4 regions of the Dethiobacter alkaliphilus AHT 1 genome follow, and region 2 is predicted to be linked to each of the others. Evidence: riboswitches for the same ligand, from Rfam matches in the RefSeq annotation. Region 2 holds a riboswitch; each other region holds the start of a gene.
What was found. Region 2 has a riboswitch for cobalamin ahead of thiC (phosphomethylpyrimidine synthase ThiC). Riboswitches for the same ligand answer to the same signal wherever they lie in the genome.

Region 1 (7,669 bases), on a different contig from region 2:
ATTTAAGCATTTTTAGGTGCTTAATTGCATGCTCTTCTTTATTAAAGAAAAGGGCACCGCCTTCTTGTAATTGTTGCAAATAAGTTGCTGCTTTACCACCGGTAAAATCTCGTGCACTATTTTGTGATTCCAAAACAATCCCCATAACTCCCTGTCCAACTACTTCAGTCATCGCTTCAAGGTTGCGCAGATTGCCTTCACCAAAAGAGATTGGTGGCAAAATTACACATTCTGCTTCATGCATAAGCTGTAGATGCTTTTGATACATTTCTTCATTAATCGGTGAAAATGGTGGGTTTTCCATGACTGGAAGATCATAAAAGCGGGCAAAGTGATAGCCGCTATCTTCTCTGCTGACAGGACCAACTGATACAGAATATCCAGCTGCCAAAAGAGCTTCTAATATTGGCAATGCTTCACTACCGCCGCCAACCACATGTATCCTCTTTTGGGGGTATCTTTCACTTTGCTGCCGGGGGGATATGTTTTCTTTACCAATGCTAACTTGCAGACGGCCATGCAGAGGGTGACGAAAAATAGTGGCCGGAACACCATATGATTTTGAAATATTCGTTTCGGTAAGTACTTCTTCACTGCTGCCAATGGATAACACTTTGCCAGCGGATAATAAAATAAACTGACTAAAGAACAAAGTAGCCAAATTTAGATCATGAATGGCAGCAATGATGGTGACTCCTTTTTCTCTATTGAGTTTTAACGCTATATGTAATAATTCCCATTGGTAGCCTATGTCCAGGTTTGCTGTCGGTTCATCTAAAAGAAGCAGCTCAGGCTCCTGGCACAGAGCCCGGGCGAAAACCATCCTTTGTCTCTCTCCACCGCTTAAGGTTGCAGCGGAGCGATGCCGCAACTTTAAAATTCCTGTAGTTTCCATGGCAGAGTGAACAAGAGAATCATCACTATTTTCAGCATTGCGCCAACCTTTCTGGTAAGGAAATCTGCCCATTTGCACTACTTCTTCCACAGTAAAATCAAAATCTACTCCTGTATCCTGTGGAACTACGGCAAGTTGGCGTGCTATTTCTCCAGATGATAAACTGCGTATTTCACGGTCGTTAAATAACACTGTTCCGCTGCTTGGTTCCAGAGCTTTGCTGATACAGCGCATCAGTGTAGATTTTCCTGCTCCGTTGGGACCTAAAAGGGCAATCATTTCTCCGCCCTGAATACTAAAATTAACTCCATCCAGAATAGGGTGAGCATCATACTCCATGGTTAGTTCATGTATCTTTAGTTGTAAACTCATTTATACCTCCTAGCTACTGCTATTGAAATAGCGAAGCTTTTTCCTTTTTTTAAGAAGATAAATGAACATTGGAGCACCGACCATAGCCGTAATAATCCCTACCGGGAGTTCTGCGGGAGCAATTATGGTCCGCGCCAAAGTGTCTGTAGCAATGAGTAAATTAGCCCCAAGCAGAGCTGATGCAGGAAGTAAGATGCGATGATCAGGTCCCACAATTATGCGAATGAAGTGTGGAACAACTAATCCGACAAAGCCAATGATACCACTGGTGGATACTGCTGCTGCCACAAGCAAAGAAGAGGAGGCAAGCAGTATTTTTTTTACTTTCTCAGTATCTACTCCCAAATGGCGAGCAGTTTCTTCACCTAACAAGAACACATTTAATTCTCTGGCATAGTAGTAGATACAGGTGAAACCTACCAAAATATAAGGAAGCATGGTAAATACCCTGGACCAGGTGGCGCCACCAAAGCCGCCCATCATCCAAAAAATTACCTGGTGCAATCTCTCCCCTGCAAAATAGGTAAGCAAAGAAACAAAGGCAGAAAGAAAGGCACTTACAGCTATTCCAGCCAAAAGTAGAGTCATCACCGGGACTGCTTTACCTACACGGGACATGTAATAAACCAGTGCAATGGTTGAAATACCGCCAATAAACGCAAATAGAGGAACGGCTGTGAAACCGGCTAATAACAAACTGCCGCCTGTTAACATTGCTATTACTGCTCCCAGTGCAGCACCGGAAGAAACCCCCAGAACATAGGGGTCTGCCATAGGATTGCGAAAAAGCCCCTGCAGTACTGCTCCTGCCACAGCAAGAGAAGCACCGACAATAGCTGCCTGAATAACCCGGGGCAGTCGCATTAGCAGAAGAATTCCGTGTTGAATATCTGCAACGTCTCCTTTAACGACGGCATAATAGATTTGGGAGGGTGAGAGCAGTATGCTAACTGCTGAACTAAGAGGGATCGAAGCAGCTCCTGCCACTATTGCTATGAAGGACATCACAATTAATAACAGGGTTAATAAAATTAATAGGGTACTGCTTTTGACTCTTATTTTTTTCTGCTCATACTGCTCTCGGTGTAGTATCATCTCTTACAACCCTCCAGGTTTCGACCCAATTTTAATCAAATAGTTCCGGATGAAAGATAGGTGCTAAAGTCTCTGCTGCTTCTATTAAACGAGGGCCGGGACGGGAAATAGCATCGGCATTAATATTAAATACTCTCTCGTTTTTTACAGCATTGATCTCGTTCCACAGAGGTCTGTCTAGAATGACTTCCATATCAAAGCCTTCAAATCCATGGTAGTTGGGGATGACAATAACACTTGGATCTCTTTCGATAATTGTCTCTTCACTAATCTGTGGATACATTTCAGCTACATCTGTGAAAATGTTGTCCCCACCGGCAATGGAAATAACTTCGCTGATTAAAGTTGTCCCTCCGGCTGTCATCAAGGGATCTGAATAAACTTCGTAATAAACCTGTACTCGGTCTTCTGATGATAATGTGCTAATTTTTTCGTCTAAGAGTGCTAATCTGTCTGTGATTTCAGTGATAACCTTGTCAGCCTCGCTTGCTCCTGTAGCTTCCGCGATTAAATTCATGGCCGCAAATACTTCTTCGATCGATTCGGGTGCAAGAACAAGTACGGGAATACCCAACTCTTCCAGTTTATTTACCTGTTCTTCATGAGCATTACCTGCTAAAACCAAATCAGGTGTTAAGCTGTAAACTATTTCCATATTGGGATCAGAAAAGCCGCCAATCTTATCTACGTCTAATGCTTCTGCCGGATAGTCGCAAAAATCAGTTACACCGACTATTCTGCTGCCTAAGCCTATAGAAAAAGCCATTTCCGTGTTACTGGGAGACAGTGATACTATCCTTTCCGGCTTTTCTTCAATGACAACATTCCGCCCCATTTGGTCAGTCAATTCCGCAAATGATTGACTTTCAGAACCATTGGCATCATCAATACCATTAGAGCCGTTGGCACCGTTGGGTCCATTAGGCTCATTAGCATCATTTGCATTACCGCAACCGGCTGCAAAAACCAACAATAATCCCAGCGCTAAAATAAAAAACACTCTTGACACTTTCTGCATAACTACAACCTCCGGTTAATTTATTTTGCGCCGAAAAAAAATTACCCTCCTTTATTTGGAGGGTAATTACAAGCAGACATTAAAGAAAGCAACCCATCCTTTGGCGCGAAAGATGTTCTTTTGCATAAACAGGCAGGTTTCCTGACTTCCGACTCAAACGATTTGCCATACCTTCCCAAAGCTGAAGCTTCAGTGGTTCTATGGAAAATCTCGCCGGTTACAGTGGCGCGACCGTCCGGGATTTGCACCCGGTTCCCTTTTACTCTCGTAACGAGCACCTGTCTATAGCTTTTATTAAGTTTATGAAATACTATCATAAATCCCATAAAAAAACAATGTACAATTTTCGAAGAATATAAAAAATCGCATGACCTCAATTGCAATAGCGAATGCACCACCCCACCGTGCCGGTGAGAAGTCAAGCAGCAGCAAGTCTTTCGGCGTGGAAAGCTTGTAATGGTGTAAGATACCCAAGAATCTTCCGAGGAAGATTGTTACACCAATTCTGTATACGGGCGACGGACTCGGGTGTGAGATCCGCAAATGACGTTCCTTTGGGAAGGAACCTTCGTATTAAGCTGTTGTGCTTTTCATTGGCACCCTTTTCCCAGGAGCTGTACGGATGGCAAAAGTACGCTTTACTACCGAGGCTACTGAGCTGGTCTGACAGACCAGAGAACTCACTGCCGTTATCTGCTGTAATCGTCTGGAATACCTGGGCGAAATCATCCCCGTAATCTCTCTGTAGAGCCACTAGAGCCTCGTTTACACATTCTACAGTGTGCTCTTCGAGTCGTCGTATAAGAAAGACCCGGCTCTTTCGCTCAAGGAGTGTCAGAAGCGATTGGCCCTCTGACTGCTTGCCGATCACAGTGTCGATCTCCCAGTGGCTAAAGGTTTCTCTGGTGGCGACTTCTGGGGGCCTGTTCTCTATCGATTCGCCAAGATTGCGCTTATTTATTCGGCTGCGTTTCTTCCGAACCTTGCGGCCGACCTTTAGCAATAGGTCAATGTTTCTGGTATCCATGAAGCCCTTATCTATGTAGCTGTAGAGGGTCTTTGTGCAGATACAGGGTAAGCCAGCGGTCTTCGGGTTTATCTTGTATTCGCCCACAATGGCGTCAGGTGACCACTCTTTATCGCGCATCATCCTTTGGGCGTGATCCATAAAAGCACTGACATCAGCTAATTTGAATCTGGCACCACAGTGTGAGCGGTTTTCACGATACACCCTTTGCCCTGCATCAGGAAAGTACTCATAACGCTCTGTAAGATTACTGTTTCTCTGTAGCACTGTGCCACGCTTTAGCTCCCTGGACACTGTTGTGTGGTCACAGCCTATCTTCGCTCCAATCTGCCTAGTAGAGAGCCCTGATTCGTGGTAAGCAGCGATCATGCCTCTTTGATCCAATGTCAAGTGTTTGAATTCCCGTGGGATTGTGGTATGCTGTGAGTGTGCCATAGTCCAAACCTCCGTATTTTGATTGTTGGTCGTACATCAATCATACACGGTATTGGGCTGTGGCGCATTTTTATTTTGCAATGTTACCACTGGTGCATCTCATTTTACAATGAAGCAAAAATCGCATGATTCTGGAAGCAGATTGACAACCTGGCAAAAAAATGTTAGCTTATTTACAGTATAAAACAACTGCATACTGTGCACATAGGTGTATTGACTTAAAAGGGAAGTCGGTGAGAATCCGGCGCGGTCCCGCCACTGTAAGCAGAGAGTTTGCCCCTATTATACCACTGACTGGTTTCAGGTTGGGAAGGTTGGGGCAGATGATGACATGTAAGCCAGGAGACCTGCCTAGGTGAGTATTTACCTCCTTCGGGTGAAAGGTGAAGGTGAGTGGGCATTGCCACGCCGCTTGCTGTGGCATTTTTATTTTCTGTTGGAATTATCCAGCTTTCATTTTACCGAAGGCTGGACTTTATTTTTTTTGCGGTGCCTCTACCCAGGTTAGAGGTATGAGACAAGAAGTAAATATCTCGGTGGAGCTTGTATTTTCAATCTAAAAAGGGAGGTTTAGGACATGGATTTAGGTGTACTGAATAATCATGCGAAGAAAATTGATGATTTTGACAGGACTTTCTATCAGGTCAAGCCTGTAAGCGGTATAAGCAAGGAGCCTGCTCCTGGAGTACATAATATTGTAAGCTGCTTCGGCAACAATGAACTGGGAAAAAAAGAAACGGAGCTTTGTGCTGTAGGTTCAGGAGAAGGCGAACAGAGACTGTGGCAATGCATCTGCCCTAGTGCTGAAAGTTACAGACAGGAGTTAAAAGAATACATTTTAAACCTATCGAAGCAGGAAGTAGCAGGTATTCACCTTGACTGCATCGGGCTTCCGGGCCCCAGCTACTGTAGCTGTTCCCGCTGCCAGAAACTCTGGCAGGAGTCCGGCCTTACCTGGGAGATATGGCGCTGTAAAACTGTAACTGATTTTATCGGAGAAGTAAAATCCATACTGCCGGATACAATGCCTTTATCACTATCACTTTATCCAGATCCTGTACACCCTGAGCGGTTTGGCCTGGACCTTAAGAGCCTGGAGCAATATGCCGACTTTTTTCTTGTTCCCCTTTATGACATGACCTACAAATCTCCATATTGGATGGAAGTTCTGGCCAATGCGTTTCGTAGAAGATTAACTAAACCGCTTTATGTAGAGATCTACATGAAGGGCCCTAAAGAAAAAGATTTGCTTGCTGCTGTGCAGGCGGTGGCTGCCCACGCAGATGGGTTAGTTTTTGCATATGACACCAAGCTGAGCAGAGAACTGCTCCCTCAGATTAAAATGGCCATAGAAAACGCCAGAACTTTATAATAAATTTACGTAAGTTGACCCTCGGACCTGTGGTGTGCCAGTTGTACTGCCAAGGGCATATAAGAAGAGCACGATCATAGTTGAACTGCGGCCAGCAGGTATGTAAAATCCCAAAAACAACAAGAAGTAGATGAAGCTTACAGTGCAAATGATTAATAATATTAAACCTGACCCCCAGGGTACTAAAAACAGGACTTTAAGCCTATTTCTTTATCGATGGAAAAGAATTACAATGATGACAGTAAATATGATATTTCGTCAAAGAAATAGGGAGGGGTATTTATGTTGGGAAAAAGTCGCTTAGGGCTGCCTATCGTATTGGTATTATTAATGGGGTTAATAGCAGGGTGCTCTGGCACAGAAGAGGCTCTGAAGGCTGCAGAAATATATGCAAAATCTATAGAGGCAATGAGTGAGGTTAACTCTTATGAGTTTGATATCGAGATGTTTCAGGTAATGGAGATGCCGGAATCGGTTCAGGAACCTGATATGCCTGATAAACTTGAGATTCAGACCAGGGGGACAGGGCGTGCAGTAATGGATCCTGTGGCAATGGAAATGACATTATCTATGCACATGCCTTTCCTTGTCAATTTCCCCGAGGCTGCTGAGTTTGGGGATCTTGAAATGCAGATGTATATGGTGGAGAATCAAATGTATATTTATGACTCCATGTCAGGCATTTGGATGAGTCAGGATTTAGGTGATTATGGGTTAGAATTGGAAGACCTAATGGAGTTTAGTATGGATGATACTGATCCCATGCAGCTCTTGACTATGCTGGGAGATGACGGGGCAGCTGCAGCTTCTTTAAAAACTGTGGACAACAAGTATTACCTTATTACGCTAGAGGATGCAGAAGGTGAGGTAATGCAGAGAATAATAGACGAATATATAAAAGATGAACTGGCCGATAGTTTAGCTGAGTTTGATATAGAAGCTGCGTTTGAGGAATTATTTGATATGGCTACCTTTGCTGATATCAGGTACAAAATCTGGATTGATATGGAATCGTATTACACAACAAAAGCAGAAATGTCTTTCAGTATTGTGATTAACATAGAGGGTGAGACAATAAAAACTACACAAACAGCATTAATGGCTTTTAAGGATTTTAATACCTTTGATAGTATTACGGTTCCGGATAAAGTTAAAGACAACGCGGTGCCTTTGGTTGAACTGTTTGAATTTATGGAGTTGGAATTACAATAATACAACAAAAGGCCTGCGGATTCTTTTACAAATTCGCAGGCCTTTTTCTTTAGTGGGAAGGAAATCAATTTATCTCAGGGGTTTGCCGAATGGGTTTGCCCAGAATGCTTTCAAAATCGGCTAACAGTTTTTGGTCACTAATGCCATGGTAGACGATAAGTTTGTTTTTCTGATAAAAATATATTTTCGTTGACCAATCGATTAAAACATTGCCAATTCTTAACCCATCTTCTGAAATGGTTT
Region 2 (7,669 bases):
GTTTATTTACTGAAGCGGGGTGGCTGGGCTCGGATGTTTGCCGTTGTCCGCAAATTCGGCTCCATGGACAAGGAAGGTTTCCTGGTGGATGAACCGCCGCAGTCGGCGGCGGGAAAACTGTGGCTAAAAGGGCTGATATTTGTGGGCCGGGCCAAAATCAAAAACAGAAATGAAAAAATTGCGACGGTAGCCGTAGAGCTGCGGGAAGAGTTGAGGGAACTGTTGTCTGTCTGATAGCATTTTTAACTTCATAGTACGTATTTTGCGACTTATATAGCCATTTTTAAAAGGCATGAGCTATAATGGTGTACAGCTTGATGTCAGGAATTACTGAGAGGGGATAAGGATGGAAAAGAGTCTGAAGCTGAAGAGGCAGGATAAACACACCTGGGAGTTCGTTTACCCGGAAGATTACATTGATACGTTTGAAGAGTTTGATGCGGCTATGGAAGATATGCAGTGCTTAGATTATCGCAGTGCGGAAGGTGCATTTGTGGGGCTCTATATTAAGCATCCATATCATTTAGATGCTTACCACCATTTAGCACTAAGTTATTACCGAAGGGGCAAACTCAGTGAGGCGATTCCTGTCTGGGAAAAAGCATTGGATATTGGACATAGAGCATTTCCAATTGATTTTCAGTTAGGCAGGGACCGACTGCCCTGGGACTGGATAGATAACCGGCCATTTCTGCGTTGCCTTGATGGACTGGCTTTGGCTAAAAAAGAAGTCGGCTTGTATGGGGAGGCAATGTGGTTAAGGCGTGAGTGTCTCTTGCTTGATCCAAATGACAGCCTGGGTGCCAGATTTGAAATTGGTGAGATGCTTTTGAGTGAGGGCAGGGATAAGGAGTTTGTCAGTTTCAGCAAGCAGTGGGGTGGCGACTGTGTTGGCGAGTTTGCTTATGGGAAAGTATTGGCACTTTTCCGGTTGGGCCAGAAAGATCAGGCAGCCAAAGCACTGAAGGAAGCCAGGGAGTATTTGCCACTGGTTGCTGAAGAAATAGCAAAGAAGAGACATGTCCGGCCAAGGGATTGGGATGACAGGTATTATTCACTGGGCAGTAAGGAGCAGGCCTATATTTATTGGGATAGCTATGGCTTTTTGTGGAAAAAGTCAGAAGGTGCCTTAGAATGGTTAAGAGACGAGCTGAAAAAGCCGGGGAACAAAGATGTTTGAGCCCGGAGTTGATGATAGATAGGTTTCGTGAAATAAATAGGCCTGCGGGCCCATCCAGATAGAGGGGGAATAGCTATGGCAAATATCAAATGTCCGGCATGTGGTTCGGCTGAGACTGTAGAGATTGTATACGGGATGCCTGATGCCGAAGCGTTTGAGGCAGAAAAGCTTGGAGAGGTTTATTTGGGCGGATGTTGTGTTTCAGATAATGACCCGGAACGAATCTGTAAGAGGTGTGGCAGGGAGTTTAGCAGATAGAGGCTGTACGTGACTTGACATATTAGAATATGCGTAATACAACTTGTATTACGGAGGTGGTTTCAGTGATAAGTATCCGCTTGCCTCAGGAGTTGGAGAAAAAGTTGGAGGAGTTTGCTGTAAAAGAGCAGATGACGAAATCAGATATTATCAGGAAAGCTTTGCAAGTATTTTTGGAAAATCAAGAACTGCGGGAGCAACCGTACTTATTAGGGGAGGATTTGTTTGGTAAATGCGGTAGTGGTTCTGCTTCGCTATCGACCGAGTATAAGAAAAAGGTGAGAGAGATAATCCATGCTAACAAACCTGATTGATGCCGGACCCATTATTCCGCAAAAAAATGTGCACAATATTTTTATGCCTTGCCGGTACTAGTATTTAACACCAAGAGGAGCGATACAATGAATGAGACTTCTATTGCAATAAATAAAGCTATACTACATATTATTGATCCGAATTTCGATTTTCCTTTTTTATCAAATGTGGAACTGGATAAGGAAGGAGAGGTGTGGGACTTTTTAGAGAATCATCTCAGGAAGTCATTTGCCTCTGATAGTATTAGAGCGGGCAGATTCTCAGATGATGATTATGAAACTAAACTGTTGGTGGAAAGTATCAGTGATGACAGTTTTGTTTCCGTAAGTGCAGAGCTTGCCAAGGTTCTGTTTAACCTGGTAAAAAAGTTCAGTCTGCCTCCCAGTGATCTGATTTTTACGCTGGTAAAGATTAATCAGGAAGAGCATCTGGCAATATTGAAGTTTAACTATAAAGAAACATATATCCACTATATCGAGAATTCAGGGGACAGTACTCATAACAAACTGATTAAGCAAAAGACCACTTTGCCCAGTGAAACACAAAAGGTGGATGAGTGCATTTTTGTAAACCTGCACAATTTAGATATTAAGATCCTTGAAAAAAGCTATGAAATTGATGGTGAAAAAGAGTTTTATCTTTCCACGCGATTCTTAAAATGTGCAAATGACTTGTCCACCAAGGAAAAGGTCGCCATCTTAACTAAAAGCGTTCGCAAAGTTTGTAAAAAGTATAGTGATGATGATTTTGATAAAGTGGTGGAGTTTCAAACTGCAGTAAGTGAGAGTGCCGAAGAGTCTAATGCTGTACAGATCTCGCAGGTAGCTAATGCAGTTTTTAAAGAGCCTGGTTTACAAAAAGAATATCTTGAAGAGGTACAGAAGGCAGGGCTAAAAGAAGATGTGGTCCACATTTCAGAGGAAAGCAGTACGTTAAAAAGGTTAGGGCGTAATAAGATAAAGACTAATACCGGAATCGAAATCAACTTTCCCTCTCATTGTTACAGCGATAAAGACATGATTGATTTTATCAATAACCCCGACGGCACAATTTCTATATTGATTAAGAATGTGAGCATCGAAAACAAGAAATAACCCTTTGGCTCCAGCGGAGGGAGAGAAAAAGAGCGCTAACGGCCTGAATCCAATCAGGAAGTTAAAAACGGCCTAAATGATACAATCCCTTTGTTAGCAGGGGTTGTATTTTTTTGGCAGATAGCAGAGTGCTTGATGTTTAGAATATGTTTAGTTTTGTTTTAGTCAGTTAATCTACAATTAAACACAAGAATATACTAAAGATGATTCTGCAAATATGTGGAGGAGGGAAGTTATGTCCACACTTTATCGGTTAACAAAAGATGATATCCCCAGAGCAGTGGAATGCCTAAAAGATGCTTTCAAAGATGACCCGCTTTGGGCAGAGGTTTTTAGGGATGACCCAAACAGAGAGAGGTCGTTAACAAACTTTTTTACAATTCCCTTGCTGTATGGAATGAAGTACGGTAAGGCATGTGCAACCTCTCAGGAGATTGAAGGGGTAGCAGTGTGGTTTCCGGGAAAGTATGCAAATTTGTCAATGTGGCGCCTGTTACTCAGTGGGGCTCTACCATACGGGGCAAAAATGGGGAAGGAAACTTTAAGGAATCTTGCCATCGTAAGCAACCAGCTGGGGCCTGATCGCAAAAAGCTGATGAAAAATAAGTCCTACCAGTATCTGATGATTATCGGTGTCAGGGGCAACACACAGGGTAGGGGCCTTGGCAGTAAGCTTATGGAGGAAATAAAAGGGGACTGCGATAAGAAGGAGCTTCATCTGTATCTGGAAACGGAAAAGGAAGAAAACATAGCCTTTTATGAAAAACATGGCTTAAGGGTGCTGCAGAAAATTAATTTCAAAAAACTCGATGTGCCAATGTGGGAAATGGCACGTGAGCCTAATGATGATAAGCTGTAACAAGAGAGAGGGATCTTGTGAAAACAATATGTTGAAGGGAAATGATTGAAGTGAGGGAAGAGTTATTAAGGCCTCTTTGGCAGAGGGTTTTTATTTCCGGATTTGGGTTTGTGGTGGTTACTTTTATTGTGCTGGGGCTAATACGTTATCTGGGACTTGCTTTTTACGGCATTAATTTCGTAACAATTGGTTTTCTGATAATGTGGATTATGCCATTTGTTTTCCTTTCCGCCGGTGGCAGAAAGAAGATAGGGATTAAAAAGCCTGAAAGCTGGCTGTGGGTGTTGATATCTTTTGTTATTGGTGCAGTTGTGGCTGGGGCTATATATTTCCTGGGTTTTGTGCTATATGGGACCGGACCTGAAAATTGGGGGATGACCGTTGCATATGAGTATATGGCAGGGCAGGATGCTGTGTTTGAGCCGGTGGTGTTTGCGGTGGTTACTTTTTTGTCTATGCTCTTTAGCCCTATCGGAGAGGAATTCTATTTTCGGGGTATTATTCATGAGGTATTAGGTGAAAAGCTGTCCAGTTATAAAATGGCGGGTTTTTGGTCCAGTTTTCTTTTTGCTGCCATACATCTTCCTCATCATAATATTTTCTTTACTGCGCAGAGTTTTCTCACCGGGTTTGTGCCGCTTTTCATATGGTTTGCTTTTATGTTTATTGTTTCTTATCTGTTTATCTGGGCCAGAGTTAAAAGCGGTTCAATTCTGGGAGCAATTCTTTGCCACTCAGGCTATATTCTGGGGATGAATCTGTTTGTCTATAATGTTCTGCTGTAGAGGTAAAAAATAGTTGATTGACAAGCCAGGTAAATTTAGGTAGAATATGCGTAGAAAATTCAATAAATATTACAGGTGCCCGCAAGGGAGAATAGGGAACCGGGTGAGAATCCCGGACGGACCCGCCACTGTAAATAGGTAGCTGATACCAAAGCCACTTCATCTGGGGGAAGGCGGTATTTAGCAGTGACCTTAAGTCAGGAGACCTGCCTGTGATAGTTTTGTGTCACCTCGAGGATAGGTGACAGCGAATGGATGATGGAAAAGTCCACGCCTTAGATGCGTGGGCTTTTATTTTTTATCAAAAGGAGGAATTGTGGTGACACAGCTAAGCAAGGCAAGAAGCGGGGAAATTACTCCGGAGATGGAGCAGGTGGCAAAAAAAGAAAATGTGGCATTGGATTTTGTAGCTGAAGGGGTGGCTGCCGGGACAATTGTTATTCCACGCAATGTTAAGCGTAAAAACATTGATCCGGTGGGGATAGGAACGGGACTGACCACAAAGGTAAGTGCCAGCATCGGTGTGTACGGTAAAGAGGGAAGTATTCAGGGAGAGGTTGCCAAGATTCAGGCAGCGGTGGAAGCGGGTACTCATTCCATTATGGACCTTAGTGTGAGCGGTGATATTGATGCCATGCGTAAAGAAACTTTAGCTGTCACGCCAACACCTGTGGGCACATTGCCACTTTACCAGGCTGTGGCGGAGGCCGGGGCCAGGTATGGTTCATCTCTTAAAATGAAAGTTGATGACTTGTTTGAGGTAATCGAGCGGCAGGCAGCCGACGGTGTGGATTTTCTGGCTTTACATAGTGGTACCACAATGGATATTGTCAAGCGGGCCAAGCAGGAAGGCCGTATTGATCCTTTGGTGAGTTACGGTGCTTCCCATTTGATTGGCTGGATGATTCACAATGAACAGGAAAACCCGCTGTATGAGCAGTATGACCGGGTTTTGGAAATTGCCAGGAAATATGATGTGACCGTTAGCCTGGCTGATGGGATGCGTCCGGGATGTTTGGCAGATTCCCTTGATGCTGCTCAGGTTCAGGAGATGGTGGTTCTGGGAGAGCTGGTACGCAGGGCCCGCGAGGCCGGCGTACAGATCATGGTAAAAGGGCCGGGGCATGTGCCGCTAAACCAGTTAAAGACCACCGTTATGCTGCAAAAGAGTTTGTGTAAAGGCGCTCCTTACTTTGTGTTTGGGCCGGTGGTGACAGATGTGGCGGCAGGATATGATCATATCAGTGCGGCCATAGGCGGGGCTATCAGTGCCTGGGCCGGCGCGGAATTTTTGTGTTACGTCACCGCTTCGGAGCATCTGGGTTTGCCTGACCTGGAGCAGGTACGGGAAGGTGTTGTGGCATCCCGGATTGCTGCGCACTCTGCCGATTTGGCCAAAGGCCTCCCCGGTGCAGCAGAGTGGGATTTGGAACTGTCCAAAGCCAGAAAACAGTTGGACTGGCAAAAGCAGATTGAGTTGGCCATTGACCCTAAAAAAGCGGAGTATATGAGAAGAACCAGAAGTGAGGAAACCACTAAGGGTTGTGCTATGTGCGGTAAATATTGTGCCATGGATGTGGTGTCCGGTTATTTGGGTGTATCTAAACAAGTTTGCTAAAGAGAGGATGATAGATATGACTTTGGTACTGGCGGCACGTGCAGGTAAGATTACGCCGGAAATGGAATGGGTGGCTTCCCGGGAAAATGTAGATGTTACTGTGATTCAAAAAGGTTTGGCGGAAGGCACCATTGTGATACCCAGAAATATTTTGCGAAAAGACTTTAATTATACGGGAATCGGGCAGGGGCTAAGGATCAAGGTTAATGCGTTAATTGGCACATCCAGTGACCGCATAGATTGGGAAATGGAAGAAAGAAAGCTTGCCAATGTAGAGGAGGTAGGCTGTGATGCCCTGATGGATTTAAGCACCGGAGGGGATATAGACGGCATGCGGCGTCTGATCCTGAGTAAAGCAAATATTGCGGTGGGTAGTGTGCCGGTTTATCAGGCGGCGGTGGAGGCCATAGAGAGCCGCGGCAGTATCGTTGATATGACAGCAGATGACATGTTTGCGTCCATAGAAAAACATGCCGCCGACGGTGTTGATTTCATGGCTATTCATACCGCCCTTAATTTCGATGTTATCAAGAGGTTACAGACTTCAGGCCGTGTAACCGATGTGGTGAGCCGCGGCGGTGCTTTCCTTACAGGCTGGATGCTGCATAATGAACTGGAGAATCCGCTCTATGAACAGTTTGACCGTCTGCTGGAGATTCTGAAAAAATATGATGTGACTTTAAGTATGGGTGATGCCATTCGGCCCGGCTCCACAGCCGACTCCCTGGACGGTGCCCAGCTTGAGGGGCTGATTGTGGCGGGAGAATTGGTTGCCCGGGCACAGGAGGCGGGAATACAGGTGATGGTGGAAGGGCCCGGCCATGTTCCCATGAACCATATCGAGGCCACCATGTTATTGCAGAAGCGGGTCTGCCACGGTGCACCGTACTTTATTCTCGGCAATCTGGCCACTGATGTGGCGCCGGGCTACGACCACATCACTGCAGCCATCGGCGGCGCTCTGGCCGGTGCAACCGGTGCAGATTTTCTCTGCTATGTAACTCCGGCGGAACATCTGGGTTTGCCTACCGAGCAGGATGTAAGAGATGGAGCCATTGCGGCACAAATTGCAGCTCACGTCGCTGATTTAGCGAAGGGCAATAAACAGGCCTGGGAAAGGGATCTGCAAATGGCCCGGGCCAGAGTTGCTTTAGATACTGACCGCCAAATTGAGCTCTCTATTGATCCGGAAAAATCCAGGGCGGCCTTCTCCCAAAAAGGCGCAGGTGGTCATTGTGCAGCCTGTGGAGAAGAATGTGCCAGTGATGTGGCGGCTAAATATTTTGGCATCGGATAAGTGGAGTTGACTGTAATGAGGCATTTTACGCAGTGCGACACTGAAAAAAACGGAGCGCAGTATCTGGAAGACCTGGCTACCGGCTACTGGTATTCAGAAGCACTCTTTGCCGCCGTGGAGATGGATATTTTTTCTCTTCTGGAGGAAAAAGGGATGAGTATTGATGAGTTAAGCCGCAGGCTTCAGCTTGATACAGGAGGCCTTGCCCGTTTTCTGCAGGCTCTCTCTGTGTTGGGCCTGGTCACCGAAAATGGCCATGAATA
Region 3 (7,669 bases), on a different contig from region 2:
GGAATTCGGGATAAATGCCGTAAGCGGCAAAACCACCCCCCAGTCCGTTGGAACGGTCGTGCATCAGCGCGATGGAACGAATTATTTTTTCCCCGGAAACGGTTTTTCCCTTGCGGTTAATAAAACCTGTAATGGCGCACCCGGATGGAATCCGGATTTCTCCTTCCCTCAACATGGCAATCCCTCCTTAAGATATAAAAAGCTCCCGCAGGCATGTGAAGTTCACATTACCTTTGGGAGCGTCATCGCCCATATGCGGCACGTCATTGTGCCATTTCCATATTGTGAAATATGTTTTCATTTTTATATCTTTATCTTAGCACGCTGTCTAATTAAAATCAACAGTTTTTTTTGTAAATTATTCTATTGCTGATACGGGCGCGGTTCCTGCTGCATTCTGCTGGGAATCATCCATGGTGCGGTAACGGCAGCCCGGTTTTCCATCACCCTGCGGTACATCAGTTCGTAATATTCCCTGATCATACGGGTGGAGGAAAACTTGTAATGGGACATGTCGATACTGGCCCGCATCATATCCATCCACCGGCTACGGTCATCATAAAAGGTGGGAATCACTTCATTGGTCAGCACTTTATACAACGCCTGCAAGTCATTCATATTTTGCTGCTGCGGGTCCACATGCTGATGATGCACATCCAATAACCAACCGGAAACACCATGCTGCGGACCTTCTCCCACCCAGCCGTCCACCACACTGAGATTGAGCACTCCGTTCATTGCCGCTTTCATTCCGGAAGTTCCCGAAGCTTCCAGCGGTCGTACCGGGTTATTTAACCAGACGTCACAACCACGGATCAAGAGCCGGGCAATTTCCATATTATAGTTTTCCAGAAACACCACTGCATCTTTATACTTCTGATCCATTTTGACCAAATCGCGGATAATTCTTTTACCCTCTTCATCATTGGGATGGGCCTTGCCGGAAAATACCAGTTGAATTTTTCCTTGCTGCAATAGCGGATCAATCATTTCCGAATCACGGAAAATAAGGTCGGAGCGTTTATAACCTGCGGCCCGGCGGGCAAAGCCCACCAAAAGGGCTTCCGGATTCAGATTGGCATCGGTATGCTGCCGGGCAAATTCAATCAATTCCATCTTTGCTTTCATGTGGGGTTTCCAGATATCCTGCCCCGCCTCAAAAGCACGGTTTATTTCCGGTGACTGCCAGGTGGGCAGATGCACACCGTTGGTGATGGAAATGATGGGCCCGGTATCCGCCACATGGCGCCACATGGAGCGTGCTGTATGGCCGTGCAGGTTTGATACCGCATTGGCCACGGTGCAAAGCCGCAGAGCTGCTTCGGTCATATTGAAAGGGTCGCCGCCCAACGTGGCCATCTGGTCATAATTGAGCCCGTTGTAAGCACCCATTTGCTGCAGTTCGCCATGACTATGCTTTTCATTGCCTGCTTCCACAGGAGTGTGTGTGGTAAATACCACCTGACGACGCGTGGTTTCCCAGGCATCCTCAAAAGATTTACCCTGCTCCATTTTTTCCCTGATTAACTCACAACCTGCCAGTACCGCATGACCTTCGTTGAAATGATAGACATCCACGTCAATATTTAAGGCACGCAGCAGTCGCACGCCGCCAATGCCCAGCAAAATTTCCTGGGCAATCCGTTCATGGGTGCCGCCACCGTACAATTTGTTGGTAATCCAACCATGTTCGCTGCCGGGGAAATTGGTATCCAGCAAATATAGCGGCACATTGCCGTACTGATCAACCAAGCGCACCTTACAGGTTACGTCCCGGCCTTCCACCTGTACCGTAATGGTAATACCCGTATCTTTAACAAAGTCGTAATCATAGTTGGGGTAAATGTCGTATGGCCAGCCGTCCTCACCCACAAACTGCTCGGTGTAGTCATGGCGCCAAAGCATACCAATACCAACCATGGGTAAATTCAGGTCATGAGCCGCCTTGAGATAATCTCCGGCCAGCACACCCAAACCTCCCGCATAAATTGGGAGCCCTGAATTCAATCCATATTCCATACAAAAGTAAGCAACTCGGGGAAATCCAATGTTTTGCTGCATAATATCCCGGTTAAACCGGTCATCACCGCCCTTTTTTCGAACTTGTCTTTATTGTGTAAAATGAACGGGCAGAATATACGGGCAGCAGGAACAGAATAATTTTTTAAGAATAACATAAAGAAAGAAACTTAACAGGAGGCGGTATGATGGCCGCAGCAGCACTGGTTTTGGCGGTAATTCTTTTTGCTGCCGGTTTGATTGGAGTTGTACTGCCGGGCTTGCCCGGCGCATTGTTGGTTTATGGAGGAATGCTTTTATACGGAGTACTTACGTCCTTTGCCTCCCTGGATGCCAATTTTTTTCTGCTGCAGGGCATGGCCGTCCTGTTAGTCTTTTCCGTTGACTTTCTCAGCACCGCCGTCGGTTCACGCCGCTTCGGCGGCAGCCGCTATGCCGTATGGGGCGCCGTTTTCGGCGCATTGGCCGGGCTGTTACTCTTTGGCCCCTTTGGCATTATCCTCGGGCCGTTTATGGGCGCAGTACTTGCCGAGACAATTGCCGGCAAACAGCTGCAGCAGGCAATCCGTGCCGGTTTCGGCACCCTGGTAGGCCTGTTGGGCGGAACCGTCCTCAAGCTGGCCATCCTCATCATCATGATCATCACCTTCTTCCGCGCCATCTAAATGGGACAGTGGGACAGGTCAACTGTCCCACTTTTCTCCTATTTTTTTTGGACAGAGGGACAGGTTTATCTGTCCACGTTTTTGGGGGTGTGGCACGATTTTGAGACAAAGGGGACAGGTTAATTTGTCTCATGACAGGAGTGACTCTCTGCCAGGGCAGGCAGAATTAAAAAAGACTCAGGAGCAACCTGAGTCTTTTTTGGTCTTCTTTATACCGGTAAGTTTTTCAGTGCAGCCTGGTAAGCTGCATAATCGTTATCTCCAAAGAGCACAAACCGTACTTTCTGTATTTCCGGGTGTTCCCGCAGGTAGTCACGGACTGCCTGTAAGGAAACTTTGGCCGCTTCGTCAATGGGGTATCCGAACACACCGGTGGAGATAGCGGGAAAAGAAACGGACTGCGCATCATGACCGGAGGCCAGTTTGAGAGACTCCATATAGCAGGATCGCAGCAGTTTGGCATCCTCCGGGCTGCCGGAATAAACAGGCCCCACGGTGTGAATCACATAGCGGGCACGCAGATTATACCCCCAGGTGATTTTTGCCTCCCCGGTTTCACAGCCACCCAGCTTTTTAGTATCCTCCCAAAGCTGTTCTCCGGCAGCTTTATGGATTGCCCCTGATACACCGGCTCCGGGACTTAATTCTTTATTAGCCGCATTTACAATGGCAGCTGTTTCTTCCTGGGTGATGTCCCCCTGTGCCAGCTCAATTACCGATTTGTTGACTTCCTTTTTTTCCATGCCCCACTCTCCTCTCTATTCACACTTAATCTTTTTGCCAAACAGATTAATTAAAACCATACCTGCCACAAAGCCCCCGATATGCGCCCACCAGGCGATGGATACATCCACGCCGATGCTGGCAATACCCTGCAACAGCTGCAGGAAAAACCAGAATCCCAAAAACAGCACCGCCGGCAGCTCTACCGGAGTAAGGATGATAAAGATAGGGACAAGCGCCAAAACCCGTGCCTTGGGACAGCTTACCAGATAGGCACCCAATACCCCGGCCACCGAACCACTGGCACCGATAATTGGTACCTGGCTTGCCGGATCCAGGGCCACCTGAGCCAGTCCGGCCAGAATACCCATTAACAGGTAAAAGACCAGATACTTGACATGACCGACCCGGTCCTCGATATTATCGCCAAACACCCACAGATAGAGCATATTACTGATAATGTGGAGCCAACCTCCGTGCATAAACTGATAGGAAAACAGCGGCCCCGCCGCTGCGGCCAAATCGCCCTGATTTATGGTCTCCATCAAACGCTCCGGAATCAGACCGTGGGCAAAAACAAAAGGTACCAGCTCACTTTCCGGCATGGACAACTGCCAGAAAAACACACCGATATTTATCACAATCAAAACAATATTTACGTATGGGAACCGTCTTGTCTCCGGTGAATCCCTTAAAGGAATCATAAAGAGCCTCCTATTCTAACGAAGCGAAAAAAACAGCAACAAAGCCACCTGCAGCGCTATAATAAACGGTATGCCGTACATAAACCGAGGGTGCCTGGTTTTGTGGCGAAACAACTTCATGCCAAACCAGACCCCGGCACTACCCCCGGCTATGGCAAGTAACAGTAATAGTTTTTCTGGAATCCGCCATAATTTATTCCGGGAAGCATGCTTATCAAAGCCCATCAGTACCAAGGTCACCACGTTTAATATAATAATAAAGATTTCTATTGATTCCAAAATCTGCTACCGCCTTTCCTGCTTAATTCTTTCGCGATTTCCTGTTTATATCCTGCCCATTCTGCGGCTCTTAAGATTTCTGCAAGAAAAGTACGCCTATTCGATTTCCTAAGCGCGTGCTTTTCAGTGCCGGTTTCCGCTGCAGCTTTGCTAACTGCAAAGCATGATAATCTATTTCCGGTGCAAGAAAAAAGCATGATAGCGACAAGTCTATCATGCTTTAACAGTTAGTTGTTTATTCCTCTCCTTTGGAAACACCGGCATCGGCAAAGCTGGCCATTTCGTGGACAATTTTTATGGCTGCCTCCACCATAGGTATGGCAAGAGCTGTGCCTGTGCCTTCTCCCAGGCGCATATTCATCTGCAAAAAAGGTTTCAGGCCTAATAGCTGCAGCGCAGCGGCATGCCCCGGCTCCTCCGACAAATGAGAGGCCAGCATATAATCAGTGACATCAGGATTAAGTTTTGCCGCAATCAGCGCCGCTGCACTGGAGATAAATCCATCCACCAGCACCGGTACGCGGTTGGCAGCAGCAGCCAGCATAACCCCGGCCATTCCGGCTATTTCCAATCCACCCAGTTTGGCCAGCACATCAATGGCATCATCGGGTTCCGGACGGTTAACTTCCAGCGCTGTTTCAATAACCCTGATTTTATGGCGAAGCCGCTCGTCGTCAACCCCTGTACCGCGGCCACATGCGGCCTTAACATTACCGCCGCAATAAAAGGCTGTGATGGCGGTACTTGCGGTGGTATTGCCAATTCCCATTTCTCCCGTACCAAACAGGCCTGTACCGCCGGTAATAGCGCCTTCAGCCACTGTAATACCAGCCTCAATGGCAGCAATAGCCTGCTGGCGGGTCATGGCGGGACCCTTGGCCATATTGGCGGTACCGTAGGCTACCTTCATTTTCCGCAGCACGGGATGATCGGGCAAGTCAGCGGCTACCCCCACATCCACCACTACTAGCTCGGCGCCGGCATGACGGGCCAGTACATTCATGGCCGCACCGCCGGAGAGAAAATTTAAGACCATCTGGGGAGTAACTTCCTGAGGGAACGCCGATACACCTTCGGCAACCACACCGTGGTCACCGGCCATGAGAACACAGGTTTTTTTGGGCAGCACAGGCTTAACTTCGCCGGTGATGCCGGCAATTTTTGCGGCAATGTGTTCCAAAACGCCCAAGCTTCCTGGCGGCTTTGTCAGGTTGTCGATGTGCTCCTGACACTGCTTTTGCACCTCTGAATCAAAGGGTGCAATCCTCTCCAAAGTTTGTTGTAGTTTTTCCATGCTATGTCCTCCTTTTTCTTTACAAATAAAAAAGTCCTCAAGCAAAAAAACATGCTCGAGGACTTTACCATCATCCTGTTCATTAAGCGCATGTGGCAGGTCTCCTGACTTCCGGCTCTCTGTCCCCGCCTCCTTCCCATCCTGTTGGGACAGTGGATTTGGCGGTTTCTCCCCGGTTACAGTGGCGGGTCCGTTCGGGATTCTCACCCGATTCCCTATTCTCCGCAAATGCGGCACCCCATGGCTACTATTGGATTTTCACCCATTATAAGACGATTCTGTCTATTTGTCAATTCATTAATAATGCTCTTCATAGAGTAGGACTATAATCAAAGTAAGCCTTATTGAAATAATCTCTGCTGAAGCTGTTGATTTACAAATAATGGTATGCTATACTTTAATTGAAGCAAGACAAGAATAAAGAATCGGGACTGGAGGTGGTGGCATGACAAATAAATCTAACCAATGTTGCAATAGATGCACTACAATTGCAGCAATGAACCTTGCTTCCGGTCGGACCACCGCCCAAAGCCGGCGGGCTTAACGCAAAATCTCGGGGCGAGACAGGTTGTCCGGAGACCGCAGCAAAAATAATAATACAAACTAAAAAAATAAGCCGAACCGGTCTGCCAGCAGACCGGTTCGTTGCATTCAAAGATAATTATTTCTTGTCATCACTTTGCACTATTAAAACATGGCAGGGAGCTTTATGAAGGACTTTATGGCTGATGCCGGAACCGGTGAGGAACTCTTCGGCTTCGGAAATATTGGAGTTACCAATGACAATCAGGTCTGCCTCCACTTCTTTGGCCAACTTAATGATTTTTTTCGCCGGCTTTCCATATTCCAAAATAGTGTGTACTTCCACTTCATCGATATTAATTTCCATGGCTTCAATGGTCTTGTTAAACACTTCTTTGGCGTTTTCCTTCATTTGGCTGCCATAATGAATGTTGGCGTTTTCCAGCATGGAGGTTACAAAAGTAGGCAGTTCATGGAATACGTGCAGCACATAAACTGCACAACCGGGATGCTTGCAGGCCAGGTTGCCGGCCACTTTTGCGGTGCGCAGGGAACGCTCTGAGCCATCGGTAGCCACAACGATTTTATTGAACATGTTCCTCACCTCATCTGTATAAATTTTGGTTAACCTTTTAAATTCGCCTAATTACGCTTAAATCCTCTCACCTGTAAAAGACCAAAAAGAACTTAATATATCCGTAAGAAATCTAGTAGCTAAAAAACACGCACAGACTCCCCGGCCGCAAAAGCATACAGATAGGCCCCGCAAACAGGGACGGACAGAATTGTTTCCACAGCCCTGGCATAGTAGCGCAGCTGCTCCTCGTAGCGCTTTGCCAGTTCATTAAGGCCTCCGCCGGGAAGGCGGTCCGTTTTATAATCAATCACCACAAAACCCTGGGGTGTACGGACCAACAAATCAATTATTCCCTGTATAATCAGCGATTCGTCCCCGTTGCCTGTGGCAATCTCCGCTGCCGGCAATGACAGGGTGAAGGGCCATTCCCGGTATACCTCACTGCGGTACTTCTGCACCACCCGCCCTGCTTCGCTGGTGAAGAACGCTGCAATCAGGCCCGGATCCAGATAATCAGTTGCTTCCTCCGCCAACACTCCGGCCTTTTGCAGGTAATGGATTTGGCCCTCAATCCCCCTTTCATCCAGAGACAGGGACAGGTCCAGATGCTGCAGCACCTGATGATACAGGATGCCCCGTTCTGCCGGACTAAGTCCGGCTTTTTGCTGTATAAAGGCAGGGCGGGACCAACTGGTGGGAGTAAATGCCTTTTTCTCACCTTCCTCCTCCTCCAGTTCACTAAATCTTCGCTTTAGTTCACTGACGGAAAGTTTGGCCGGCAAATCCAAACGGGCATAGGGATACTTATAAGCCAGACGGGTGCGGATTTCCTCCCGCAAATCATCTGCCGTGTCCACCTTTACGCGCCGCAGGGATAAAATAGCAT
Region 4 (7,669 bases), on a different contig from region 2:
ATGGTCAGTAAGTTTAAAGTCCCTTGTTGGAAATAGGCAGTGAAATAACTATAAAAAATTCTATTTAGAGGCAGGAATATATGCTATAAAGTCGAAATGTAAATGTGTTACTATATATAAAAAGGTAACACATTTTTTATGTTTCTCGAGTGTTACGAATTTGTTTTTAGTAATATGACTGTGGGAGGGGTGCTTTGCAGACAGAGTAGAGCAGGGGTCAGTAATAATATATAAAACAAGGAGTGTAAAAAGATATGAAAAAAGCAGTACTTATTACAGTTGTTTGTCTGATGGTTTTAATGTTAGGATCCATGGCTTCTGCCCATGAACTGTGGATTGAAGTAGAACATATGCCGGTTGCCGATGAACTGCGTGTGGACGTTTCCTGGGGACATATCAGGGATTTTTATGATCCTGCCAATGTGGAAACTTTTTCTTTGTTTGTAAGATACCCTAACGGTCAAACTGAGGAACTGGAACTGGAAGCCGCAGGGGTACAGGGCAGGGCGTTTGTAGTTCCCCAGGAAGAAGGGGAGTACGTGTTTTGGGCAGTGCGTGCACCGGGCACTTATACCCCCGGTGATGGTATTACCCGTTTAAGCGTCCAACTGGCTAAAACCGTATTTGTTGTGGGAGATGGCCCCGCCACTTCCACCGAACCTACTGATTTGTTTTTTGAAATCATTCCCGATGCAGACATTAACTCAATTACAACCGGCACTTTCAGTGGCCAGGCATTGCTGGAAGGCGAGCCGGTGGCAGACGCCACAGTTTCCGCATATGGCCCAGACGAAGCTATCGTAGAAAGTGAAACTGCAGCTGACGGTACATTCAGCGTTGACCTTTCCACACCCGGTACATGGCTTGTAAAAGTCAGTTTTGAAACCGATGAGGGCAGTACAGTGGAAGGTACTGATTACGAAAAAACCGGTAGAACAACCACACTTGTGGTTGAAATCCCCGGTGAAGAAGCAGTGGCCGCCACAGCTCCCGCTGCTCAAGAGGCACCTGCAGCAAACGACGGCTCCACCACCAACATGATTCTGGCCTTTATTGTCGGTGTTTTGTTGGGCGGAGCAGTATCACTGTTCTTTGCCAGCAAAAAATCAAACGCATAATTTAAGCAAAGCTAGCCGCAAGGCCAGCTTTTTCTTTTTCGTGGACAGAGGGACAGGTTCAACTGTCCACGTTTCCTTGGTAGTTCTGATACAAACACCCTACTTCTAAATTTATGTTGACTAAAGTGTGGACACACAAACCTGTCCCCTCGTCCATGTCACAAAAGCAAAATTTGTGTTAAAACCCTGCTTCAGCAGGATATTTCCTGTCAAAGGGAGAATTAAGATTGTGCAACAGCGCTGTAAGTGGAAGTTAATTAAAAATGGATAATGAAAATGAGTGGCCTGATCTTTTTCAGGTAAAAAGGGAAACCGGTGAGAATCCGGTGCGGTGCCGCCACTGTAAAGGGAAGTCTTTTCCATAATGCCACTGGCTCTAAGCCGGGAAGGCGGAAAAAGACGATGAACCTAAGCCAGGAGACCTGCTTATTTTCTTTAGCCGCAAAACCTACGAGCATAGGGAGGTGACTGCTTCGGGGCGTGTATTTTGCTCTATAAGTTAGCCTTAACCTGTTGGTTAGGGCTTTTATTATTGCAAAGGGTGAGTTGTTCAATATTAAATCAAGCAAGGAGTGTTTTTCATGAGCAGGTGGTTAAGATGTGGCTTGTTGGCAATATTGATGGTATTTCTTTTGAGCGGAAGTCTAGTTGCGCATGAAATTATTTTAAATGTTTCCCAGGACGGGGCTGTCGGTGAAGAAGCAACAATCGAGTTTACATTAGGTCATTTTCCCGATGATTATGATTATGAACATGATTTTTTTCAGCGGTTTGCTGACGGGCAGCTTTTTGTTATTGATCCAGACGGAGATGAAACAGAACTGCAGTTTAAACGGGAAACAGACCGATACACGGCCACATTTACGCCGCTGCAGGAAGGGCTACATTGGGTTGTGGCAAATATACCGCGTGGGGTGTTGGACCGTACGCCCGACGACGGACTTCAGCTTCGCTTCTATGATGCCAAAACGCCACTTTTTGTAGGAGAGCAATACCAAGGAGAACTTTCCCAAACCATGTTACCGGTGGAAATGGTCGGTGCACGGCTTCCGCTACTTCAGGTTAACGAGGAATTTGCCGCGCAATTGCATTACGACGGCGAACCCATAGCCGGACAAACCGTTTTATTGGTCAGCCCCACAGAGGTGGCAATGGAAGTGACAACGGATGAAGACGGCAGCTGGTCGTTTACCCCAATTGAAAGCGGTCGCTGGATGATTAAAACAACACTTATGGACACCACCCGCCAGGGAGAGTACCAGGGGGAAGAATATGACCGCACCCGTTACAATTCCGCGCTTTACCTGGATGTACTGGAGGCCGGTGCCATGCCTGTGAATACCGCTTCAGACACCATAAATGTCTATATTATTATTGCGCTGATTGTTGTTTTGGGTGGCGGTGCCTGGCTGCTTTTTTCAGCCCGGCGCAAAGCATAAATAAAGGTGTGACTTAATAAGAACTCAATAATCTGTGCTGATAAAACAAGGCTGACCCACATGGAGTCAGCCTGTTTTCATACTACTACCCTGAAAACCTAAAGCTCATCAAAAATGCAATATAAAGCTGGTAGGAAATAATAACGCTTCGCAGTTAGCGAAGCTGCTAAGGTAACCAGTATTGAAAAGCACGCGCTGAGGGAACTGAATAAGCGTGCCTTTCTTATAAGGTATTTTAAGCAGTTATTAAAGCTATGTATGTGCTAAATTATGTTCAAACCATTTTTTTCTGCATCCAGTAGAGTCCGTAGTTTAACCCGGGCCCGGTGGAGGCGGGATTTGACATTCTTAGGGCAAGAAGTCTCCCGCCTCTAAGCCACCTTGCTCACTTTAGTGAGAGCGAAGGCGGGATATGAATTGCTTGCTTTTACCTCTCAATAAATACTTGCCATCCGAACATTCGTTTGGTATAATTTAGGCGCAAACAAATGTTCGCAAGATACTAAGAAGTTGATGAGCACCTGTGAAAATAATTCAAAATTATATTGTAAGTCGAGGAGAAAAGCGATGATAAAAGCTTTCAAGTATCGCCTCTATCCTAATAAAGAGCAAGATATATTACTGCAAAAAACATTTGGTTGTGTACGTTTTATCTACAACCAGATGCTTGCAAACCGTATGGCCGTCTATGAGCAGTACAGAGATAATAAAGAAGCTCTAAAACAACAGAAATATGCCCTGCCTGCAGATTATAAAAAGAGATATCCCTGGCTGAAAGAAGTAGACAGTCTGGCACTGGCTAACGCTCAACTCAATCTAAATGCAGCCTATAGAAACTTTTATCGAGACCCCTCAATAGGATTTCCAAACTTCAAAAGCAAACACAAAAGCAAAAAATCATACACAACAAACAATCAAAAGGGAACAATTCGATTGATTGACAGTAAAACGATACGACTGCCAAAACTAAAAAATGTCCATATCAAACTCCACCGGCAGTTACCAAAAAATGCAGTAATAAAATCGGCAACTATTAGTCAAAAGGCAACAGGAAAGTATGAAATCTCTATCTTAGTTGAGTGGGAAGCGGCAATTAAGCCAGTTGCCCCTACAATAGAATCAACGATAGGTTTGGACTATTCTTCTGGGTCACTGTTTGTCGATAGCCAAGCAAGCAGTCCGGAATATCCAAAATTCTATCGTCTGGCAGAAGCCAGATTAAAAAAAGAACAGAGTAAATTATCAAGAAGAAAAAAGGGCAGCAAAAACAGAGAAAAGCAAAGACAAATTGTAGCCAAACTTCATGAAAAAGTAGTAAACCAGCGCAAAGACTTCCTGCATAACGTATCCAGAAAAATTGCAAACAATTATGACGCAGTTGTAATTGAAGATCTGAACTTACAATACATGGCTCAGGGATTAAACCTGGCAAAATCAACAAACGATAACGGGTTTGGCATGCTGAAACGATTTCTGCAATATAAGCTGGCAGAGCAGGGTAAACAACTGATAACCATAGATAAATGGTACCCCTCAAGTAAGCTTTGCCATTGTTGCGGAGAAAAAAATAACCAGCTATCTCTAAGTGAACGGACATGGACATGCCAACGATGTGGAACCACCTTAGATCGAGACGTAAACGCCGCCATCAATATAAAGCTTGAAGGATGCAGAATACTTGGTATTGCCTAGTGTGATAAGAACCGTTGGGCGAACGGGGATAGCTTGGTAATTATATCAGCACTAGCTGATACGTCCCAAGAAGCCCCCACCTCTTACAGGTGGTGGGAGTACGTCACAAGCGCGGTAAAAGGCCTCCTGGGTAAAATCCTCGGCCTGCTGTGTATTGCAGCAATATATAACCATGAGTTTTTTTACGTGGTTGTAGTTCTGCTCAAAAAGCATTCTTTCATAATTACTCATCTCCTCATGGTCCTCCTGTTAAAAATAATTTTCCTGTAGTATAGCATAAAAACTTCCAGCGAAATGTCGAAGCTTGCCGGTAGGTTTAATAGTTTTCTCATCAACAATGTCAGGTAAAGGAATTCTTCATACATTCTTCTCACACATCATTGTAATAATAAAGCTAGTAAACAAACAGTGAAGGAGAATTTAAATGGGAAAAACAAAGACCATGGATGGAAACCAGGCAGCAGCCTATGCTTCCTATGCACTGACGGAGGTAGCTGCCATTTATCCCATTACACCATCAACACCCATGGCAGAAGGCGTTGATGAGTGGTCCGCACACGGCATGAAAAATATTTTCGGCCAGCCGGTAAAGGTTATAGAAATGCAATCGGAAGCAGGAGCGGCCGGCGCCATGCGCGGTTCTCTGCAGTCCGGCGCCCTGACTTCAACTTATACAGCGTCCCAGGGCTTGCTTTTGATGATTCCCAGCCTGTATAAGATGGCCGGGGAGCTTCTGCCCGGGGTGCTTCATGTGTCTGCCCGCTCCATTGCCGCCCATGCCCTGTCCATCTTCGGGGATCATCAGGATGTGATGGCCTGTCGTCAGACAGGAGTGGCACTACTTGCCTCCTCCAATGTGCAGGAAGTGATGGATATGGCCTGTTTGGCCCATCTGTGTGCCATTAAAGCCAGAGTCCCCTTCCTGCATTTCTTTGATGGATTCAGAACGTCCCATGAAATCCAAAAAATTAATGTTATTGACCATGATGACCTAAGAACCCTGGTGGACCAAAAAGCCATTGATGAGTTCAGAAACCGGGCTCTAAACCCCGAGCATCCGGTGGTCAGAGGCACAACACAGAATCCCGATATCTATTTCCAGCAACGGGAAAGTGCCAATCCGTTCTATAATGCCATTCCTGAGATTGTGCTGGACTACATGGACAAAATCGCCCAAATCACCGGGCGCCGCTACAAACTGTTTGACTATTACGGCGCAGAAGATGCAGAGTACCTGATAGTTGCCATGGGTTCTGTGTGCGATACGATCTATGAGACCATAGACTATCTGCTGGATAAAGGTGAAAAGGTGGGTGCCGTTAAAGTCCATCTCTATCGGCCGTTTTCGGAAAAGCATTTCTTACAGGAAGTGCCCAAAAGCGTTAAAGCGGTGGCAGTGCTGGACAGGACAAAAGAGCCCGGTTCTGCGGGAGAACCGCTATATCTGGATGTAATTAAAGCATTTAAAGATTCCAATACGGCACCGGTTGTGGTGGGGGGCAGGTACGGCCTTTCCTCCAAAGATACCCGTCCGTCGCAGATAATCTCCGTCTTTGCCAACTTAAAAGAAAAAAACCCCAAAGACCGCTTTACCATGGGGATTATAGATGACGTTACCCATACATCCCTGCCGGAAACCGATATCGTCGATACCACCCCTGAGGGCACCGTCAGCTGCAAAATCTGGGGCCTGGGTTCAGACGGTACGGTGGGCGCAAATAAAACAGCCATCAAAATCATCGGTGATAATACGGATCTCTATGCACAAGCCTACTTCTCTTACGACAGCAAGAAGTCCGGCGGTACCACCGTATCTCATTTGCGTTTTGGTGAAAAACCGATTCGCTCTCCTTACCTGGTTTACGACGCCGACTATATTGCCTGCCATAATCCGGCCTTTATCTACCACTACGACCTGCTCAAAGGTTTAAAAAAAGGTGCCACTTTTGTCCTAAACTGTTCCTGGCAGCCCGACGAGTTGGAGGAAAGGCTGCCGGCAACGCTGAAACAGTATCTGGCTAAAAACAATATAGAGTTCTATATAATAAACGCCAAAGCCATTGCTGATAAGGTGGGCCTGGGTAACAGAATCAACATGGTTATGCAGGCAGCTTTCTTCAAACTGGCTAAAGTACTCCCCGTAGATGAGGCCATAAAACATCTGAAAAAATCAATTGAAGACATGTATGGACAAAAAGGGCAAAACATTGTAGATATGAATGTTGCCGCCGTGGACCGGGCCATTGAAGCCCTGCACAAAGTGGAAGTGCCAGGAGAATGGTCAACGGCTCAGGCAGAAAATGCTCCTGTCAAAGAAGAACCTCCCTTTGTTCAGAATATCCAGCGGCCCATGGCCCGGCATGAAGGAGACGAACTGCCGGTCAGCACATTTAAAGGGATGGAAGACGGGACATTCCCCTTAGGGACAACAGCGTATGAGAAGCGCGGGATAGCACCCATGCTGCCGGAATGGCAAATAGATAAGTGCATCCAGTGTGGCCAGTGCGCCTATATTTGCCCCCATGCCACCATCAGAGCGTACCTGCTGGACGATGAGGAGGTACAGCGGGCACCGGATACATTTAAGACAAAGAAAGCCTCCGGTAAAGGCCTGGAAGACCTTCAGTACCGTATTCAGGTTGCTCCCATGGATTGTACCGGCTGCGGTAACTGTGCTGATGTCTGCCCTGCTAAAGGCAAAGCACTGATTATGAAGCCGGCGGAGCAGGAAATGGAGATGGAGAATGAAAACTGGGAGTTTGCTACCACCATCCGTAGTAAAGATGAGCGGGTAAACCCACACACTGTCAAGGGAATCCAGTTTGTCCGGCCGCTGTTGGAATTTAACGGCGCCTGCCCGGGCTGTGGTGAAACCCCGTATATCCGGCTTTTAACCCAGCTCTTTGGCGACAGAATGATGATCTCCAATGCCACCGGCTGTTCATCTATCTGGGGAGCCAGCGCTCCGTCTGTAGCCTATACAACAAACGCTGAAGGAAAAGGCCCCACCTGGATCAACCCGCTCTTTGAAGATGCGGCGGAATTTGGCTACGGCATGTTTTTAGGCGTGCGGCAGATCAGAGAAAGGCTGGCGGAGTTGATGCGCCAGGCCATGAAGTCCTCCGTTGATGATAATCTGAAAAAAGCATTTCAGATGTGGCTTGACGGCATGAATGATGCTGAAGCCTCTAAGGAGGCCACCAAGCAGATTTTGTCCGCTATTGCCGGTAATGATTACTCCGGTAACGATACCGTTGCCGAAATCATGAAGAGACAGGACTACCTGATTAAACGGTCCGTCTGGGCCATCGGCGGCGACGGATGGTCCTACGATATTGATTTTGGCGGTGTGGATCACGTGCTGGCCAGTGGAGATGATATCAACATCTTTGTTATGGATACGGAACTGTACTCCAATAC

Region 1: another riboswitch for cobalamin. It lies ahead of DEALDRAFT_RS14220 (hypothetical protein); the one in region 2 lies ahead of thiC (phosphomethylpyrimidine synthase ThiC).
Region 3: another riboswitch for cobalamin. It lies ahead of cobT (nicotinate-nucleotide--dimethylbenzimidazole phosphoribosyltransferase); the one in region 2 lies ahead of thiC (phosphomethylpyrimidine synthase ThiC).
Region 4: another riboswitch for cobalamin. It lies ahead of DEALDRAFT_RS00410 (DUF4198 domain-containing protein); the one in region 2 lies ahead of thiC (phosphomethylpyrimidine synthase ThiC).

The regions. Positions count from the first base shown of each region.
Region 1 covers NZ_ACJM01000021.1:15,612-23,280, reverse strand. The annotation lists gene DEALDRAFT_RS14240 (ABC transporter ATP-binding protein) at 1-1,267, opposite strand, end outside; gene DEALDRAFT_RS14235 (FecCD family ABC transporter permease) at 1,277-2,362, opposite strand; gene DEALDRAFT_RS14230 (ABC transporter substrate-binding protein) at 2,394-3,380, opposite strand; cobalamin riboswitch at 3,495-3,677, opposite strand; gene DEALDRAFT_RS14225 (IS30 family transposase) at 3,799-4,842, opposite strand; cobalamin riboswitch at 5,032-5,211, shown strand; gene DEALDRAFT_RS14220 (hypothetical protein) at 5,420-6,214, shown strand; gene DEALDRAFT_RS14215 (DUF6612 family protein) at 6,497-7,426, shown strand; gene DEALDRAFT_RS14210 (hypothetical protein) at 7,491-7,669, opposite strand, start outside.
Region 2 covers NZ_ACJM01000027.1:1,792-9,460, forward strand. The annotation lists gene DEALDRAFT_RS15220 (tetratricopeptide repeat protein) at 1-234, shown strand, start outside; gene DEALDRAFT_RS15225 (tetratricopeptide repeat protein) at 347-1,180, shown strand; gene DEALDRAFT_RS15230 (hypothetical protein) at 1,256-1,438, shown strand; gene DEALDRAFT_RS15235 (ribbon-helix-helix protein, CopG family) at 1,504-1,752, shown strand; gene DEALDRAFT_RS15240 (nucleoid-associated protein) at 1,840-2,847, shown strand; gene DEALDRAFT_RS15245 (GNAT family N-acetyltransferase) at 3,083-3,706, shown strand; gene DEALDRAFT_RS15250 (CPBP family intramembrane glutamic endopeptidase) at 3,748-4,491, shown strand; cobalamin riboswitch at 4,548-4,719, shown strand; gene thiC (phosphomethylpyrimidine synthase ThiC) at 4,811-6,109, shown strand; gene bzaB (B12 lower ligand biosynthesis ThiC-like protein BzaB) at 6,126-7,406, shown strand; gene DEALDRAFT_RS15265 (class I SAM-dependent methyltransferase) at 7,422-7,669, shown strand, end outside.
Region 3 covers NZ_ACJM01000002.1:192,250-199,918, forward strand. The annotation lists gene DEALDRAFT_RS03080 (class II glutamine amidotransferase) at 1-175, opposite strand, end outside; gene glgP (alpha-glucan family phosphorylase) at 364-2,061, opposite strand; gene DEALDRAFT_RS03090 (DUF456 domain-containing protein) at 2,208-2,684, shown strand; gene DEALDRAFT_RS03095 (O-acetyl-ADP-ribose deacetylase) at 2,894-3,427, opposite strand; gene DEALDRAFT_RS03100 (rhomboid family intramembrane serine protease) at 3,443-4,111, opposite strand; gene DEALDRAFT_RS03105 (DUF1294 domain-containing protein) at 4,127-4,390, opposite strand; gene cobT (nicotinate-nucleotide--dimethylbenzimidazole phosphoribosyltransferase) at 4,626-5,684, opposite strand; cobalamin riboswitch at 5,762-5,939, opposite strand; gene DEALDRAFT_RS15795 (universal stress protein) at 6,346-6,801, opposite strand; gene addA (helicase-exonuclease AddAB subunit AddA) at 6,921-7,669, opposite strand, start outside.
Region 4 covers NZ_ACJM01000001.1:74,853-82,521, forward strand. The annotation lists gene pssA (CDP-diacylglycerol--serine O-phosphatidyltransferase) at 1-36, shown strand, start outside; gene DEALDRAFT_RS00400 (DUF4198 domain-containing protein) at 255-1,118, shown strand; cobalamin riboswitch at 1,380-1,562, shown strand; gene DEALDRAFT_RS00410 (DUF4198 domain-containing protein) at 1,700-2,557, shown strand; gene DEALDRAFT_RS00415 (RNA-guided endonuclease TnpB family protein) at 3,125-4,249, shown strand; gene DEALDRAFT_RS00420 (RNA polymerase sigma factor) at 4,301-4,480, opposite strand; gene nifJ (pyruvate:ferredoxin (flavodoxin) oxidoreductase) at 4,674-7,669, shown strand, end outside.